Regions from separate parts of the Bradyrhizobium sp. SZCCHNS3052 genome, predicted to be linked through region 3. Evidence: predicted binding sites of a transcription regulator. Region 3 holds the regulator's gene; each other region holds the start of a gene.
The links. The regulator LexA, encoded in region 3, represses DNA repair genes until DNA is damaged. The targets are predictions, from matches to a motif close to TGTTCNNNNTGTGTTCNG.

Region 1 (6,130 bases), on a different contig from region 3:
GCGGTTTCCGCCTCGGCGACGACGCTTTCGGTAGCCGTCTCGGCCACGGACGCCTCGTCCGCCACATCCGGCGTGACGAAATCGACGGTCGGCAGCGATGCCAAGGCCGACACCGACGCGGCTTCCGCCTGCTCCTCACCGACCACCGCGGGCACGGCGACGGCCTGCTCGGTCACCGGAGCGACGGCGGCCTCCGCGACGGTGGGAACCTGCTCGTCGGCCGGCTCGCCGGCGACAACTGCGAGGTCCTCGGCCGGCACGGCCTGCGCATCTGCCGGCTCAGCCGGAGCGGCTTCCGCAGCGGCAGCCTCTGCGACGGCAGCAGCCTCGACGGGCTTCTCAATCGGCTTGGGCGGCAGCGGCGGGCGCTTCTCCATGCGATAGCCGAGCGCGCGCAGGATCGAGGCGAAGTCCTCGCCGGCCGAGCCGGTGAGCGAGGTCATCGCCTGCGTCACCACGAAGCCGCGGCCGTCGAAGGCGCCGGCCGGCTTTTCGCCCGGTGCATTGTCGCGCCAGGCCAGGGCGGGACGAATCAGGTCGGCCAGCCGCTCCAGGATGTCGACGCGCACGGCGCGCTCGCCCGCCTGCTTGTAGCCGAGCACGCGATAGGCATCGCGCGGCAGCGCCTTGTCGACCGGGAACGAGGTCCGGCCCGAGCTCGCCAGATGCTGCGCGCCGGTCAGCGCGGACATGTCGACATTGCCCTGCTTCTCGGCCCACAGCAGCGCAGCGAGCGCGCGCGCGGCGGGCTTGAGCAGCGCCGGGACGTAGATGTGGTAGGCACCGAAGCGCACGCCGTACTTGCGCAAGGTGGCGCGCGACGGCTGGTCCAGATCCTTCATCTCGGCGGCGATCTTGGCGCGCTCGATGACGCCGAGCGCCTCCACCAGCTGGAACGCGATGCCGCGGCCGATGCCGGTGATGTCCTCGGCCTTGGACAACTCGAACAGCGGGCCGAGCAGCTTCTCGATATGCGTCTTCAGCCACAGATCGAGTCGCGCCTGGACCTTGTCGCGCGCAGCACCGGTCAGCCGCTCGTCGGCGATGATGCGCAGGCGCGGATGCAGCGCGTCGTCGGCCGCGACCAGCTTGGCGACCGCGTCGCCGGTCCAGCGCACCGTGCCGTCGGCGGTGAGCACGATGTGCTCGTCAGGCGCGCTGGACAGCTTCTCGGCGCGCGCCTCGATCTCGCCGGCCAGCGCCTTCTGGGCAGCAGCCTGCAAGGCCTTGGCCTCCGAGCCGGCTTCGGCGGCGTCGGGCGCGAAGGTGAATCCATCCAGGCGGCCGATCGCGTGCCCTTCAACGATCACTTCGCCAGTCTTGCCGATTTCCGTATTCAAAACACTGTTCTCCCGCAGGCGCCGCATCAATACACTGGTACGACGATCAACGAAACGCTCCGTGAGCCGTTCATGAAGGGCGTCTGACAATTTATTTTCGAGTTCGCGGGTAATCCCCTGCCAATAATCAGGGTCGCGCAGCCAGTCGGGCCGGTTGGCCACGAAGGTCCAGGTACGGATCTGTGCAATCCGCCCCGACAGCGTATCGATGTCGCCATCGACGCGGTCGGCCTGATCGACCTGGGCCGCGTACCAGGCGTCCGGAATACGCCCCTTCTGCATCAGGAAGCCGAACACGGTGGTCACCAGCTCCGCATGGGCGGCCGGCGACAGCCTGCGATAGTCGGGAATCTGGCAGGTTTCCCACAGACGCTCGACCGCGGCCGCGCCGTGAGCGATGTCGCGCACCTCGGCATCGCGCGCGGCGTGATCGAGCACGCGCAGGTCCTCCGCAATCGGCGCGCGCGTCAGCGCCTCATGCGCCGGCGCGACCGCCAGCGAGACCTGAAGCGCGCTCAAGGACGCGAAATCAAGCCGGGAGTTGCGCCATTGCAGCACCTTCACGGTATCGAAGGCATGGTTCTGGAGCGCATTGACCAGCTCGGGCTCGAATGGCGCACAACGTCCGGTGGTGCCGAACGTGCCATTGCGCGTCGCGCGTCCGGCACGGCCGGCGATCTGGGCAAATTCCGACGGCGTGAGCCGGCGGAACTGATAGCCGTCATATTTGCGGTCGGACGCGAAGGCGACGTGATCGACGTCGAGATTGAGCCCCATGCCGACCGCATCGGTGGCGACGAGATAGTCGACGTCACCGTTCTGGAACATCGCCACCTGCGCGTTGCGGGTTCGCGGCGACAGCGATCCCAGCACGACAGCGGCGCCGCCATGCTGGCGGCGGATCAGCTCGGCGATGGCGTAGACCTCGTCGGCCGAGAACGCCACGATAGCGGTCCGGCGCGGCTGTCGCGTGATCTTGCGATCACCGGCGAATTCGAGTTGCGACAATCGTGGCCGCGTCACCATCGACGCGCCCGGCAGCAGACGCTCGATGATGGGGCGCATCGTCGCAGCACCCAGCAGCAGCGTCTCGTCGCGACCGCGGCGATTGAGGATGCGGTCGGTGAAGACGTGGCCGCGCTCCAGATCGGACGCGATCTGGATCTCGTCGACGGCCAGGAACGACACGTCGAGATCCCTGGGCATCGCTTCGACGGTCGACACCCAGTAGCGCGGATTTTTCGGCTTGATCTTCTCCTCGCCGGTGATCAGCGCGACGGCCTCGCTGCCGACGCGATCGGCGATCTTGTTGTAGACCTCACGCGCGAGCAGCCGCAGCGGCAGTCCGATGATGCCGGAGGAATGCGCGAGCATGCGCTCGATCGCCAGATGCGTCTTGCCGGTGTTGGTGGGGCCGAGCACGGCGGTGACGCCGCTTCCGGGAGCGCGGTCGGACGTGCGCTCGAAAGGCGAGGCAGCCGAAGAGGACGGAAAAGCCATTCGTTAAATGTGGGTCTCGAAGCCGGCGTTGGAAGCGCGCCGTTCACGCGCGACGGATGCGGAATAATCGTGTGTCTGGAGAGGCTGCGATGCTGACCCCTGTCTCACATTGTGACGCATATAGTGACGCAGCTTAAGCTTCGGAACGCCTTGAGAACGAATCGCGAAGGAATCGCTGACTCCGTCGGCTTTCCGGCTTCGTTCACCGCAACATCTCGCGCTCTGCCATCAAGCCAGCACTAGATCAAGTTTTCGCGGGCTCCACAAGCAACGCTTTCGCGATGGAACTGGCGCGCGTTCAGCGCGTCCCGAGTCGAATCAGAATCAGGGAAGAGTCAAACGGATTCACGCGCAGCAGACAGCATCCATAGGGGGTACCGACAAATCGGAGCTCATGAGCCCGTCAGTCCGGAGATCATGCAGCGCGAACCCGGAATCTCCATCGGATTCAAGCGATAGCGGACGGCATGCCGTCAGACCATCACGCCACGGCCGCTGACGGGGCTGTGCCGCAACGACGAGATTCCGATGTGGAGGAGCAGAGAAACGACGCACTACTGGGTCTTGGCGACGTGCGGCGCCGCCTGGGTGATGAACGACGTCGCTTCCAGCATCGCGGTCCCCAACGGGGTCGGGATCACCATCTTGAACGGCACCAGCACACGGGTGCCGGCGATCGGCACGAAGAAGATCTCCATGTTGCGGGCCTGAGCCAGATATTTGATCACCGGCCGGTCCGGGATGTAGCCCGCGACTGGCGTGAAGTAGATCGCGCAGACCAGCGCCGGGCCACGATAACCCTTGTCTGCCTTGACGTTCTCCATGCGCTTGTAGTCGAGCTTGAGCTCGTAGCGCATGCGGCCGTCGAACACGGGCGCAGCGCCGCGGCACGAGTCCGGCGACAGCAGCTCGCCGTTGCCCGGCACGCGCACCAGAGAGGCCGTCATCGGATCGAGCACGCCACGCTTGTGGGCATCCGTCACCGGAATGCGGTCGGGATCGACCGGAGGCGCCGGCTCGATGGCGAAGTCCTTCACAGTACCGTTCTGCAGATTGATGCGGATCTGCTCGGATTTCTTTCCCGTCGTGGTCGAGGCCTGGTAGCTCTGGCCGACCAGGGCGCCGTTGACGACGCGCCCCTGCACCGAGCCGGTGCCTGATCCTTGCGAGAAGCTCTTGAGCAGGCCGGCGGTGCCGCCCTGAGCCGCGGCACCATACTGATCATCCCCGATCTCGACCGCCCAGGTACCCTTGCCGACGGGGATGCCAGCCAGGGAAGCCTCGTATTGAGCGTCCAACCGAGCCTGCGCCTGGGCGTTTTGCGCCAGCAACAACAGGCAGAGCGCTGCCCCGGCCGCGGCCAGGCGACAGCAGAGAAATGAGGGAACCGAGATGATGGTCACGTGACGAATGATCCTACCGATCCGCCTGCCTGAGCGCCGGACCGATCCGACGCGCCGTCCCTGCTACTTAAGCCAAAAACGCCTTCAAACAACGCGAACCGTCCGACAATGGCGGTTTGTCCAGCGCTTTGCAGCTGAACAGCACTCAGACCGTCATCCGCAGCTCTGCCGGAACCGAGCCGCGAACCTCCGACCGCGCCAGCATGCCGCCATTCCGGCATTTCGGACTGTTCGCGGGATATCCATCCATCACGTCCGAATGCGCCCTTTATATGGTCTAAACTATCGGCTATGCTATTGATTATACGCCTGCTTTTCTGCTGGTTGGCGATTTCGGCCCGACCAGGAGGATGCACGGGTCGCGCCCTTCGGGTTCGCCGGCCCGGCTCCCTCTATTCGCTGCGGCCTTCAAAACCTTGACGAAAAGCCGCATCCCCCCTATACGACCGCATCTCCCAGAGACGAGCTGGACGAGTTTTGGACCCCCGCGGCCCGCCGACACAGGCGGACGAAGGGTGCGGGGATGAGAGAGGATTTATTGCCATGTCGCGGCGCTGTGAACTGACGGCCAAGGGTCCCCAGGTTGGCCACAAGGTCAGCCACTCCAACATCAAGACCAAGCGGCGCTTCCTGCCGAACCTGTGCAACGTGACCTTCATCTCGGATGCACTCGGCCGCAACGTGCGCCTGCGCGTCTCCACCAACGCGCTCAAGAGCGTCGACCACAATGGCGGCCTCGATGCCTATCTGCTCAAGGCCAACGCCGCGACCCTGTCGCCGCGCGCGCTGGAGCTGAAGCGCGCCATCGAGAAGAAGGCGGCGGACGCTGCCCCGGTCGCCAAGGCGAGCTGAGAGAGCGCGCCGAAATTCAGGATTGATGCAGAAGCCGGACGCGTCACGGGCGCGGCTTCAAGCTGAACGAGATGTCGAAACGGCCGGGTCGAGAGATCCGGCCGTTTTGCTTGCGGATGCCGTGACCAACTGACAACTCTGGACACGGGCAGCAGGCGTGGGGCGGCAGGACTGGTCGGGTGACCATCCGTTCGTACAACGGCGCCCCGCAGTCACTTCGCGATGTCCGCCGCGCCGCGCGCAACAGCGACCCAGACGAAGTGCCATAGGGAACCGACCTCCCCAACACCAGCCGGATGCTCTACACTCGTTGCGGTAGCATTATTGCGGACATTCCTTTGCCATGAAGAATATTGTCATCTGCTGCGACGGCACCGGCAACGAGATCAGCGAGAACATCTCGAACGTGCTCAAGCTTTATCGGTGCCTGCGCAAGACCGACAAGACGACACCGCATCAGGTCGTGTTCTACGATCCCGGCGTCGGCACGTTGACGCAGCCCGACAGCTGGCATCGCTTCAAGGCCAATTTCAACATGGTGCTGGGGCTCGCGACGGGCTACGGCCTCGACGACAACGTCATCAACGCCTACTCTTTCCTGGCCACGCAGTACCAGGACGGCGATCGCATCTTCCTGTTCGGCTTCTCGCGGGGCGCCTACACCGTGCGCGTGCTGGCCGGGCTGATCCACAAGATCGGGCTGATCTCGCCGGGTCAGATCAATCTCGTCGGCCCGGGCGTGATTGCCTACAAGAAGTACTCCTCCGACAATCCGAAGGCCGGGCGCGGCATCACCAAGGAGCTCGAGAGCACCGAGGAGGACGGGCCGATCCCGGAGAGCCGCGCCGACCAGGCCGCGCAGTTCGCGCGGATCACCTCGACGCGCTGGCCGACGATCCATTTCGTCGGCGTGTGGGACACGGTGGCGAGCGTGATCGTGCCGCGCACCGACCGGCTGTTTGCGCTGCCGAGCCTTGAGGAGCTCGCCTTCACGATCGAGAACCCGAGCGTGAAGATCTTCCGTCAGGCTGCGGC
Region 2 (6,130 bases), on a different contig from region 3:
GCGCGATCGCCACCTTCCATCCGGCCTATCTGTTGCGCTCGCCGTCCTACAAGCGGCTGTCATGGCAGGATTTGCGCGCGATCGCGAAGGTGATGGCGGTCTGAGCCGAACTCCCTCCGCGTCATTGCGAGCGAAGCGAAGCAATCCAGAATCCCGCCCAAGCCTCTGGATTGCTTCGTCGCTTCGCTCCTCGCAATGACGGCTTATGGAAAGCGCTACGGTCCCTTCGGCCGCACGATGGCCCAGCCGATGCGCAGCACCGGCTGGCGGCCATTGATCAGCCAGTCGAAGCTGCGCGGCACCTCCGGCACCAGCCCAGGAAAGCGCTGGGCGATCTCCGGCGGTGGGGTGCCGACCGTGTCGGAGGCGCGCCATACCACGACGCCGCCACTCTCGGCGAATTTGGCCAGCGTGACCCAGGGCGTCCGCTGCGGGGTGGCATCGAGGAACAGATGCGCGCGGCGGCGGCCGAGCGCGACCAGGCTGGCGAGCTGCGGATCGCCGGCGACCGCCTGGAGCGGCTGGTTGGTACGGCGCTCAAAACTCTCGACGAAGAAACGGGAGATGTCGCGGGCCGGCATCGCCGTCGCGACCTCGCGGTCGCCGAGCAACGGCAGCACCACAGCGCTGCCCGCCGCGAGGATGGCGGGCGCGGCGATCGCAACCGCCCAGACCAGGCGCAGCAGCCGCTGCCGCCGCAGATAGATCAGATCACCCGACGCGACCACCAGGGCAAGGCCGACCATGGTCAGGGTCACGGCAGTGCCGCCGAACACGGTCGAGAGGCCGAACAGGCCGGCGATCAGACTGCCGGCCAGCGCCGGTGCAATCGCGAAGCAATAGACGAAGTCGCGCGCGAGCGGCGGCACCGAGCGGCGATAGATGATCGGCGCATCGGTCTCGCCGCGATTGATCCAGCCGGCGTCGAGCAGCACCAGCAGCAGCACGGCCGAGATCGCCAGCAGCAGCCCCCCCGCCAGCGCGAGCCAATGCCAGGCGCGCACCGAGAGCTCGGCGAGAATGGGCAGCGCTGGTAAGCCGACACTGTCGGAGCGCAGCACGAAAATGAGATAAGGCAGCGCCAGCGCCACCACCACGAGCAGCGCGAACAGCGGATCGAACGAGCGCAGCACGCGGCGGCCCTGCGCGGTCGAGACCACGAAGCCCGCGATCAGCAGCAGCAGGCCGGTGGCGGCCGGCGTGGTCAGCAGCAGCAGGCCGGCCTCGATCGACCAGGCAAACCAGGCGTTGCGCCGGCCCTCGCCGAGAATCCGCCAGCTATGCAGCAGCAGCAGCGCCCAGAGCGGACGCGCCAGCACCTCCGGACCGAATTCCAGCGTGGGCGCACCGAACGCGGTGATGGTCATGGTCAGCAGCACGGCAAGCACCGCCTGCTGGCCGCCGACGATCGCCGCCGCCAGGAGATACATCACCCACAGACTGAGCGCCGAGCACAGCACGGCCAGCACGTAGACGCCGAGCAGATGATTGCCGGCAAGGCGATAGGCGACGTCCGACAGCCAGACCGACAGCGGCGGCCCGAGATCGGTGCCGACCTGGTACTCGCGTCCGAACGCGATGGTGGTGGCAAGCTGGCCGGGCGGGCTGCGATAGAACAGCATTGCCACGCCGAGCCACATCAGGGCCTGGCACAGCACCACGATGACGACGACCAGCCGCGGCCTTGCGCGGATCAGTTCGACAACCAGGGACGTGAAACGCATGAACGGCTGGATCGCTTGGCTGAATCGCTGAGGACGTCGAGGAGGCCGGCAGGACCGTCGCTCATCCGCAGCAGCCTCGCTGTCCGACGCCCGCAATCGATACCGCACGATCGGGGCGCACAACACCGCCCCTGCTGCGAGGAGTGACACTTCGTGCTGGCTGGCTGACCAAAACTATTAAGACCGCGGCGACCGCGAGGCAACCTGCATCAGACCCCGACCGAGATTTCGGTGGATGTCACCACGGTCACCTCGGCAAACAAATCCGGCTCCGGGACGTCGGTCCACGGCTGGTGCTTGCGCCGTGCGGCCACGACGGGTGCGAACAGGCTGCGATGATGCACCGACGGTCCGAGCCGGTCCAGCGCAGCGAGGTGCTCCGGCACGGCATACCCCTTGTGCTGCTCGAAGCCGTAGCCGGGGCAATCCTGCGCCAGCGCGCACATCAGCCGGTCGCGCGTGACCTTGGCGACGATCGAGGCGGCCGCAATCGACATCACCAGGCCATCGCCGCCGATCACCGCCTCGCAGCCGCAATCGACGTCGATGCGGTCGCGGCCGTCGACGAAGACGTGCTTCGGCGCCTCGGGCAACGCCCTCACGGCGCGCGACAGCGCCCACAGCGAGGCCCGCAGGATGTTGTCGCGATCGATTCGCGCCGGCGAGGCGACAGCCACTGCGAACGCCGACGTCTTGCAGATCTTGTCGAACAGCGCCTCGCGCTGCTCCGCGCTCAGCCGCTTGGAGTCATCGAGGCCTTTCGGGATGCGCGCGGGATCGAGAATCACGGCCGCGGCGACCACCGGACCGGCCAGCGGCCCCCGTCCCGCCTCGTCGCAACCGGCGACCGGCCAGATGCCCTGCTTGAGCAGCGCGCGCTCCCGCCGGAAGCTCGGCGGCGCCACCGCGATGACGCCCTTGCCGAGCCTGGCGGCCGACCTGCCGGCAGCATTCGTGGCGACAGGCTTGGTTGCGGCCTTTGCAGGTGCGCTCTTCGCCACGGCGCCGCTCGTCGCCTGCGCCCTGCCCGGCTTCTTTGACTGATCGCGAATCATGGCCGGCATGGTGCGAAACGGCCCGCGGCGGCGCAACCCCGAACGGACCTCATTCCCCGCTATTCGCCCCTTGCCGGCGACCGACTACGCCGGCAGGTGCACTCGATCATCCTCGCCGACATCAATCCCCGGCGCGATCACCACTTCCCAGACATGACCGTCCGGATCGGAGAAGTAGCCGCTGTAACCGCCATAGTCGGTTCGTTGCGCCGGCTTCAGCAGCATCGCGCCTTTCTCCACCGCCGACGCGAGCGCCGCATCGACCTCGGCCTCCGAGCGGCAGTTCCATGCCAGCGTCACGCCGCGGAACGCCTGGGGGCGAGGTGCGTCCGGCACGCCCGCATCATCGGCGAGCGCGCCCCACGGGTACAGCGCCAGCACCGTCCCGCCGGTCTCGAAGAATGCCACGGCCTCGCCGGTCGCGCGGAATTTTCGGGCGAAGCCGAGCGACGTATAGAAGGCGATGCTCCGCCGCATCTCGGATACACCGAGTGTGATGACGGTGAACCGCGGAACGCTCGCTTGTGCGCTCATCAACTGCTCTCCGCACGCTTCAGAACAGGCTGAGTTGCTGCCCGCCGCCCTTCGGCCGGACGAAATGATCGGTCGTCAGCTTGGTCCGGCGCTTGTTCAGGCCGAGCTTTTCGCAGGCGATCTCGAAGCGGCGGCCTATCATCCAGGCCATCGGGCCTGTCCCCTTCATTCGCGTGCCCCATTGCGAGTCGTAATCGCGGCCGCCGCGCATGTCGCGGATCAGGGTGAAGACGTGGCGGTAGCGGTCGGGATAATGCTCGAGCAGCCATTCGCGGAACAGGTCGCGCACCTCCAGCGGAAGGCGCAGCAGCACATAGGCCGCCTCCTTGACGCCGGCATGGGCGGCGGCATCGAGGATGCGCTCGATCTCGCTGTCGTTCAGCGCCGGGATCACCGGCGCCACCATCACCGTGGTCGGAATGCCGGCCCTGGACAGCGCCTGCAGCGCCTCCAGCCGTTTCGACGGCGTCGAGGCCCGCGGCTCCATGGTGCGCGCCAGCTTCGGATCCAGCGTGGTCACGGAGATCGCGACCTTCGCCAGGTTCCTCTTGGCCATCCGCGCCAGGATGTCGGCATCACGCATCACCAGCGCCGACTTGGTCACGATCCCGACGGGATGGCCAACCTTTTCCAGCACCTCGAGGATGCCGCGCATGATCTTCCGCTCGCGCTCGATCGGCTGATAGGGATCGGTGTTGGTTCCGATCGCGATCATCCTCGGCTCGTAGCCGCTGGCCGCGAGCTCCTTTTCCAGGAGCGCGGGCGCATCCGGCTTCACGAACAGCTTGGATTCGAAGTCGAGACCAGGCGACAGCCCGAGAAACGCATGGGTCGGTCGCGCGAAGCAGTAGACACAGCCATGCTCGCAGCCGCGATACGGGTTGATCGAGCGATCGAAACCGATGTCCGGCGAGTCGTTGCGGGTGATGACCTTGCGCGAGGTATCGGTCGCGACCGTGGTCTTGAACGGCGGCAAGTCCTCGAGACTCTGCCAGCCATCGTCGAAGACGACGCGAGCCTCCGCTTCGTAGCGGCCGCTCGCATTGGATTGTGCACCCCGGCCGCGGCGCCGGCCCCGTTCGATGGCGACCGCGAGTTCGGGGAAGTCGTTTTCCGGGCCAGATGAAGGCGCGCCCACCGGCTCGGAGGGCACCGGGACCGGCGGGCGCTTGAGGGCATGTGAAGATGCTCGGCTCATGGCCAAGACATAGCACATAGAAAGAACAATACAAGAACAAAAGAGAACAACGCCTCGGAACGGTTCTGGAGCCCGCGCAGGGCCAACCATCACATTCCCGTTCTATCCTTCGCAGCGCACTGGAACGGAATGGTGCGGCGTTACTCTAATGCACTTCCCGCAGGCGCGAAGCGGACGGCAAGCGAGGTTCCATGAACATCACGTCTTCCCATCAGACCAACACAGCCGACGATCTCGACCTGCTCGATCGCTATTGGCGCGCGGCGAACTATCTCTCGGTCGGGCAGATCTATCTGCTGGACAACCCGCTGCTGCGCGAGCCGCTGAAAGCGGAGCACGTCAAGCCGCGCCTGCTCGGCCACTGGGGGACGACGCCCGGACTGAATTTCATCTACGCCCATCTCAATCGCGCCATCCAGGCGCAGGATCTCGACGTCATCTACGTGTGCGGTCCCGGCCATGGCGGCCCCGGCATGGTCGCCAACACCTATCTCGAAGGCAGCTACAGCGAGATCTATCCGGACATCACGCGCGATGCCGATGGCCTGCGCAAGCTGTTCCGGCAGTTCTCCTTCCCCGGCGGCATTCCGAGCCATGCCGCGCCCGAAACGCCGGGCTCGATCCACGAAGGCGGCGAGCTCGGCTACGCGCTGGTCCACGCCTATGGTGCGGCGTTCGACAACCCCGATCTGATCGTGGCCTGCGTGGTCGGCGACGGCGAAGCCGAGACCGGGCCGCTCGCCGCATCCTGGCATTCGAACAAGTTCCTGAACCCGGCCCATGACGGCGCGGTGCTGCCGATTTTGCATCTCAACGGCTACAAGATCGCCAATCCCACCGTGCTCGGCCGCATGGGCGATGCCGAGATCAAATGCCTGTTCGAGGGCTACGGTTACGAGCCGCTGTTCGTCGAAGGCGCGGAGCCGAAGGCGATGCATCGCCAGATGGCGGACGCGCTCGATGTCGCGCTCGCGAGCATCCGCTCGATCCAGCAGAATGCGCGTCAGCCGGATGCAACGATCCAACGGCCGCGCTGGCCGATGATCGTGCTGCGCAGCCCGAAGGGCTGGACCGGGCCGAAGGAGGTCGACGGCCTCAAGGTCGAAGGCTTCTGGCGCGCCCATCAGGTGCCGATCGCCAATCCCCGCGGCAAGCCGGAGCATCTCGCGCTGCTCGAAGCGTGGATGAAAAGCTACGAGCCGGAAACGCTGTTCGACGGCCACGGCCGGCTCGTGCCGGAGCTGCAGGCACTGGCACCGAAGGGCACGCGGCGCATGGGCGCCAACCCGCATGCCAATGGCGGTCTGCTCAAGCGCGAGCTCAGGCTCCCAGACTACCAGCATTTTGCGGTCGAGGTGTCCTCTCCGGGCCAGACCATGGCTGAAGCCACGCGCGAGCTCGGCAAGTTCCTGCGCGACGTGATCACGCTGAATGCAGAGACACGCAACTTCCGCATCATGGGCCCGGACGAGACCGCCTCGAACCGGCTCGATGCCGTATTCGAGGTCACCGAGCGGGTGTGGATGGAAGGCATCGAGCCCTACGATGTCCACCTCGCCCATGACGGCCGCGTGATGGAGGTGCTGAGCGAGCATCTCTGCCAGGGCTGGCTGGAGGGC
Region 3 (6,130 bases):
TGCCGGCCGGCCTGATGGGCCTCGTGGCGGCGCCGTTCGGGCTCGACGGTCCCTGGTGGACGCTGATGGGCCTCGGCATCGACTGGATGATCGCGGTGACGCGCTGGGTGGCGGCGCTGCCCGGCGCGGTCGGGCGCATCCCGGCCTTCGGCATCGGTCCACTGATCCTGGCCAGCCTCGGTGTCATCCTGATCGGCCTGCTGCGCACACCGCTGCGCTGGTCGGGCGCCGTGGGGCTCGTGGTGGCCACCGCGTGGGCCGCCGCGACGCCGCTGCCCGACGCGCTGATCGCCGGCGATGGGCGCGCGGTGGCGGTGCGCGGCCGTGACGGGCGTCTGCATGCGATGCGCATCGGCAAGGACGTGTTCGCCACCAAGGAGTGGCTCGCGGCCGACGCCGATGCCCGGCTGCCGGCGGATTCATCGCTCACCGATGGCGTCTCCTGCGACGAGGCGGGCTGCGTGGTCGCAATGGCCGACGGCCGATTCGCCGCCCTGACCCTGCGCGCCGAGGCGCTCGCCGATGATTGCGCCCGCGTCGCGCTCATCGTCACCGCGCGCGCCGCGCCGTCATCCTGCGCGGCGGCCGTCATCGATCGCGAGCGGCTGCGGCAGCAGGGCGCCTTGATGCTGGTGCGGCAGGGCAGGAGCTTCGCCGTCACGCCGGCGCGCGCCGGCGGCACCGACCGCCCATGGTGGCCGGCGCCCGCCGAGGCCGGCGAGTTCGACACGACGCTGACGCCGCGCGCGCCGGCCGCGCGGCCTCAGGACGCGACGCCGCCGGAGACGGAGCAGGGCGAGGAAGACTGAGTGCCGGGCAGCTCGAGCGTGCCGAGATGATACTCGGTGTCGCCAGGTCCATGTTGCCAAGTCCATCGAACCGCGAGGGGCTTTCGGCCAGCGTGAACGCAGCGCGCGGATAGCGTTGCCAGATGGCGATGTCGTCAGCCCTGTCAGCCATCCGAACACAAGCATATCGCAGCCGGGCTCGGTGATCCCGGCGGCCTTGTTCCAATCGATCTTGTTGACCACGGCGGCAGGCTCCCCCGGCACATCATGCCGGCCGAGGGATGTCGTTCCTATCCGATGCGATGCCGGGGCGTGAGGTTCGCCCGAGAGGACTTTGCGCTTGCAGAACCCAAATCTCCCACGGTCGAAAGCTCGCTCACGACCGAGAGAAATGCCGATGCGGAGACCCCTCAGGTGATGCTGATGCGGCGAATCGGTGTGGCCTGCGAAGGCGGCACGTCCTCGGCGATGTCCGGGCGTCGCTCCGCCGGCTGCTTGCTGACCGGCAATTGCAGCACGGTGACGCGCTGGCCCTCGCAGAGCTGGGTCACCAGCACGTGGCGGCCGTCGGCGAATTCGATCGCGTCGTGATGGCGATCGGGAATGTGAGTCTCGATGCTGTTGAACTTTGCGACGCGCTCGCGGATCGTCCGGGTCCAGAGCCAGCGGCTGTCGTAGCGGACGTCCTCGGCGAAGGCCAACTCGGTGCCGGGCAGCATGCAGACTGCGACGGTCGGCTCGCTCTCCAGGGCGAAGCCGCGGGTGGCGGTGCCACGGAAGGTCATCGAGATCAACGTCTCGCCGACCTTGGCGGGACGGGACGCAACCGCATGGAGGCTGTAGTCACACATCGGATCGCTCCTCGTTGAGAGATAGCCGACCCACGCTCCCCCCGGACAGGCGCAGGCCTCTATCAGAGTGGACATCGATGGTGATGTTAGCGCGCGCTTCGCGGCAATTCTGCGCTGATCTGCATCGCGTGTGCCCGCGGCCGATCACAAGCGTTTGAGCATGCCGCGCTGCACATCATGAGGTGCATTCGCGCGTGACGTATTTTGCTGGGCAGCCTCCGATCGGCGGCGAAAGCGCGTGCGCCCGCCGCCCATCGACCGATCCCATTCGCGATCAGTACTTGCGGTACAGCCCGACCAGCTTGCCTTGGATCTTCACCCGGTTCGGCGGCAGGATGCGTACCTCGTAGGCGGTGTTGGCCGGCTCCAGCGCGATCGATGCGCCGCGGCGGCGGAAGCGCTTCAACGTCGCTTCCTCATCGTCGATCAGCGCCACCACGATGTCGCCGGTGTCGGCGGTCTCGTTGCGTTGGATCAGCGCCATGTCGCCGTCGAGGATGCCGGCATCGACCATGGAGTCGCCGCGTACCTCGAGCGCATAGTGATCGCCGTTGCCGAGCATGTCGGCAGGCACGCTGATGGTGTGGCTGCGCGTCTGTAGCGCCTCGATCGGAGTACCGGCGGCGATGCGGCCCATCACCGGCACTGCGACGGGGCGCTCGCCATCGTCCAGCGCGGGAGTGCTGGTGCGCACCTTGCCGAGATTGCCCTCGATCACCGATGGGGTGAAGCCGCGGCGGTTGTTGGCGGCCTGTGACAGCTCGGGCAGCTTGATCACCTCGATCGCGCGGGCGCGGTTGGGCAGCCGGCGGATGAAGCCGCGCTCCTCGAGCGCCGTGATCAGGCGATGAATGCCGGACTTCGAGCGCAGATCGAGCGCATCCTTCATCTCGTCGAAGGACGGCGGCACGCCGGCTTCCTTGAGCCGCTCGTTGATGAACCGCAGAAGTTCGTACTGTTTGCGCGTCAGCATCTCGACCTGGTCCCCGGTTTGTTGTCGTCCGAGTCCAGGAGCTGCGCCTCGCGCACAAACCGGCTGAGAGCGCCCTGGAGTCGGACCGTCATCGCGTCGCCCGCAACATACTAAAAACAAATCATGAACGGACACTATATGTTCGATGTGTGTTCCGCAATCCTAAAAATATGATGAACAGACCGGGCTTTACCGGGGAAGCGGCTCAGTTCGGCAGGCGCAGGATCTCGCACGGGCTGCCGGCAGGCGCCTTCGGCGCAAACGCCGGCCGGATCACCACCGCCTGCGAGAGCGCGAGATTCCCAAGCAGCGACGAATCCTGCTGGCTCACCGGGGTCGCAACCAGCGTGCCGTCGGCGCGCTCTTCGAGCCGCGCCCGCAGATAGTCCTCGCGCGAATCGTTCGGCCCGAGCTCGCGGCCGAGCAGGGCGGTCTCGCGCGGCATCACGGCCTCGTCGCGGCCGAGCAGCCGCCGAATCAGCGGCACCAGGAACAGGAGGGCGCAGACATAGGACGACACCGGATTGCCGGGCAGTCCGATCACCCTGACGTCGCCGAGCCGTCCGTGCATCATCGGCTTGCCCGGCCGCATCGCGATCTTCCAGAACGCCATCTCGACGCCCTCGGCTTCGAGCGCCTGCTTGACCAGGTCGTGATCGCCGACCGAGGCGCCGCCGGTCGTGATCAGGATGTCGGCCTTGGCCTCTCGGGCCCGGCGGATGCCGGCGATCGTCGCCTCCATCGTATCCGCGGCGATGCCGAGATCGATCGGGGTCCCGCCCTCGTTGCGCACCATCGCCCGCAAGGCGTAGCCGTTGGAATAGACGATCTGGCCCGGGCCGGGTGTCGAGCCCGGCATCACCAGCTCGTCGCCGGTGGCGAGCAGCGCCACCTTCGGCCGGCGCCGCACCGGCAGCGCCGGATGATTCATGCTGGCCGCCAGCGACAGGTCGCGGTCGCTGAGCCGGCGCCCGGACTTCAGCAGCACCATGCCCTGGTGAAAGTCGACGCCCGCCGGCCGGATATGCCGGCCCTTGATCGCGGCCTCGGTGATCACGACGTGGCCATCTTCGGCGATCGTGTCCTCCTGGATCACCACCGCGTCCGCGCCCTCCGGAACAACGCCACCGGTGAAGATCCGCGCCGCCTCGCCGGGTCCAACCACGCGATCGAACGGCCGCCCCGCCGCAACCTCGCCGATGATCTTCAGCCGCGCCTTGGCCTGGGCGGCGTCCGCCGCGCGCACGGCATAGCCGTCCATCGCCGACATCGCCTCGGGCGGCTGCGTCCGCAGCGCCGCGATGTCCCGCGCCAGGATGCGGTGAAACGCTTCGTCCAGCCCGACCTGCTCCTCGGCCAGCGGTTCGGCGCCGGCGAGCACGGCGGACAACGCATCAGACACCGGCATCAGGGCCATGGGATTTCCTTCGGACGGAGACGGCAGATCGAATGAATCGCCTTCTAACCGAACGCGCACGGCGCGGCCAAGGGCCTAGGCCGCTCCCTGCGTTCTGACCGTCTGCTGTGGGCCGTTTCCGGGCCGCTGCCTCACGATCGCGCGAGAAAGTCCGCAATCAACCGCATGACCTCCTGCGGACGTTCCAGGCTCGGCAGGTGCGCCGTTCCGGCCAGCTCATGTCCTGACCCCGTTCGGCATTGTTGCGGCGAGCAGCCTGCTTCGCTGCTGGATGTGAGGAAAGTCCAAGTCCCCCCGGATGACGAGCGATGGCGCGACGATCTCCGCGAGGCGTGGGAAGGCTGGTGCCACATCGAGAGTCGCGCCGGTTGGCGGCGCGCGGAGTGCGGCGGCGTTCTTCTTCAGGAACGTCTCGCGCGGCTCGCCGGAGATGCGTCCCTCGCGCTGCAAGGGACCGTCGACCCACAGATGCGCCTTGATAGCGCTGACCCGATCCCAATCCTGTGCGGCCTCGGCAGCGGCCAACGACGCCGTTAGCGCCTTGATCTCCGGTGGATAGACCGGCTCCGGCGCGCCGCTGATCGAAGGTGCGATCAGCACCAGCGATGCCATACGTGACGGATGGCGAAGCGCGAAGTCGAGCGCGATGCGGCCTCCTTGCGAGCAGGCAATCAGCGTCGCCGGCCGCGCCGGCGCGAGCGCGTCGACGACGGCGAGCAGGTCCTCGACCGGAGAATGAGCTTCCTCATAGGCGACCGTCTCACCAAATCCGCGCCGGTCATAGGCGATCGTCATATGCGTTGCCGCGACGCCCTCGATCTGCACGCGCCACATGGACGAGCATTGGACCGTGGACCAGCCGATCTACGATCCCAGCACGATCGACTGCCCGGTTCTCGTGCTCGCGACGGAATGGGATGTGGATGTCCGCTTCGGGATGGCGCACGACCTGTTCGTTCGCCTCGTGAGCGCGCCATACAAGCGCCTGGTCGAGATCGGGCAGGGCACGCACATGATCCTGATGGAGCGGAATCGACGGCAGGCGTTCGACGTGGTGATCGGATTTCTCAACGAGCGCGTCGTGCCGGCGCGTTGATCGTCGCGCGGACGACCTGCACCGCGTCAGAGCGGATGCCGAATCCAGACATTCGGCTCGACATAGGCGGCATGGTCGTGCTCGACCGACGCGAGCACGGGCACGAGAGCACCGGGGACCTCGATCTCGCCCGAGCTGTCGAAGGTCACGCCGGTCCATTGCGACCAATCGGCGAGCGTGCCGACGATGGTCATCGAGCACGGCGCGATCTTGACGATCTCGCCGCCGATGCCGATGCGCTTAGGCGCCGGCTCGTCTGCGGCCAGCGGATGTGGCGGGAGACGGGCCGGATGGCGCCGTTGCCGGCGGTCGCATTTAGGATTCGCTTTTTCGGAAAAAGCTGCTATGCTGATTTGGTCCCGTGCTCGACAGGAGGGGCGCTTCGCGATCGTCACGGACGTGGAGCGCGGGATGCGGTGGCCGCGACGTGTCGCAGCGTGCCCTGATGGCGCGCGGACGAACGGCATGGCGCGGACGTGAAGTCGCGTGGTCCTGGCATCCCGAAGCTGATGCCAAGCCGAAGGGTGCTGATGATCCCGTCGGCGACGGTGGCCAACAAGCCGGGCACCGGGGAGATCGCGTATAAGCGTGAAGACCATCGCGCAGGGAATGCCGGATGTCGGCTGGACCTGTGGTGACTGCCGCCTGCTTTTTTTCTGCAGGCGGGCCATGGGTTGCGGCCTGCAGCCCGGCATTCCCTGCGCCCTCCGATTGGAGGAGGGTGAAATGAGAGCAGCAAAGCTCGGGCACATCGTGTCGCGAGAACAATTTTGCACGAGTGGGCACCGTCATTGCGAGCGCAGCCTTTCAGAACGTCACGCCGCCGGCCATGACGCACCCTTGCGCGACGCGATCAGATCCCGAGCGCCTCCAGCGCCGCGGCGATGTCGGCCGTCGAGCGCACCAGCACCGCCTGCAGCCCGCTCGTTCGCGCGCCGTCGATGTTTTCAGCGAGATCGTCGAAGAAAACGATCCGCTCGGCCGGCGCGCCGATCGCCCGCACCA

Region 1: the regulator LexA is predicted to act here: its motif matches at 2,982-2,999, upstream of QX073_RS17585 (helicase-related protein).
Region 2: the regulator LexA is predicted to act here: its motif matches at 4,533-4,550, upstream of QX073_RS22345 (PA0069 family radical SAM protein).

The regions. Positions count from the first base shown of each region.
Region 1 covers NZ_JAUETB010000004.1:590,049-596,178, reverse strand. Annotated here, with positions in the region: gene QX073_RS17585 (helicase-related protein) at 1-2,840, opposite strand, end outside; gene QX073_RS17580 (DUF3108 domain-containing protein) at 3,395-4,171, opposite strand; gene rpmB (50S ribosomal protein L28) at 4,787-5,095, shown strand; gene QX073_RS17570 (DUF2235 domain-containing protein) at 5,439-6,130, shown strand, end outside.
Region 2 covers NZ_JAUETB010000007.1:215,059-221,188, reverse strand. Annotated here, with positions in the region: gene QX073_RS22365 (uracil-DNA glycosylase) at 1-104, shown strand, start outside; gene QX073_RS22360 (glycosyltransferase family 39 protein) at 216-1,724, opposite strand; gene QX073_RS22355 (ribonuclease HII) at 1,934-2,788, opposite strand; gene QX073_RS22350 (VOC family protein) at 2,864-3,313, opposite strand; gene QX073_RS22345 (PA0069 family radical SAM protein) at 3,333-4,511, opposite strand; gene QX073_RS22340 (phosphoketolase family protein) at 4,703-6,130, shown strand, end outside.
Region 3 covers NZ_JAUETB010000001.1:1,729,021-1,735,150, reverse strand. Annotated here, with positions in the region: partial or broken gene QX073_RS07940 (ComEC/Rec2 family competence protein) at 1-809, shown strand, start outside; gene QX073_RS07935 (hypothetical protein) at 1,199-1,639, opposite strand; gene lexA (transcriptional repressor LexA) at 1,914-2,612, opposite strand; gene glp (gephyrin-like molybdotransferase Glp) at 2,818-4,029, opposite strand; gene QX073_RS07920 (alpha/beta hydrolase) at 4,246-4,863, opposite strand; gene QX073_RS07915 (hypothetical protein) at 4,862-5,125, shown strand; gene QX073_RS07910 (hypothetical protein) at 5,152-5,520, opposite strand; gene QX073_RS07905 (HAD family phosphatase) at 5,979-6,130, opposite strand, start outside.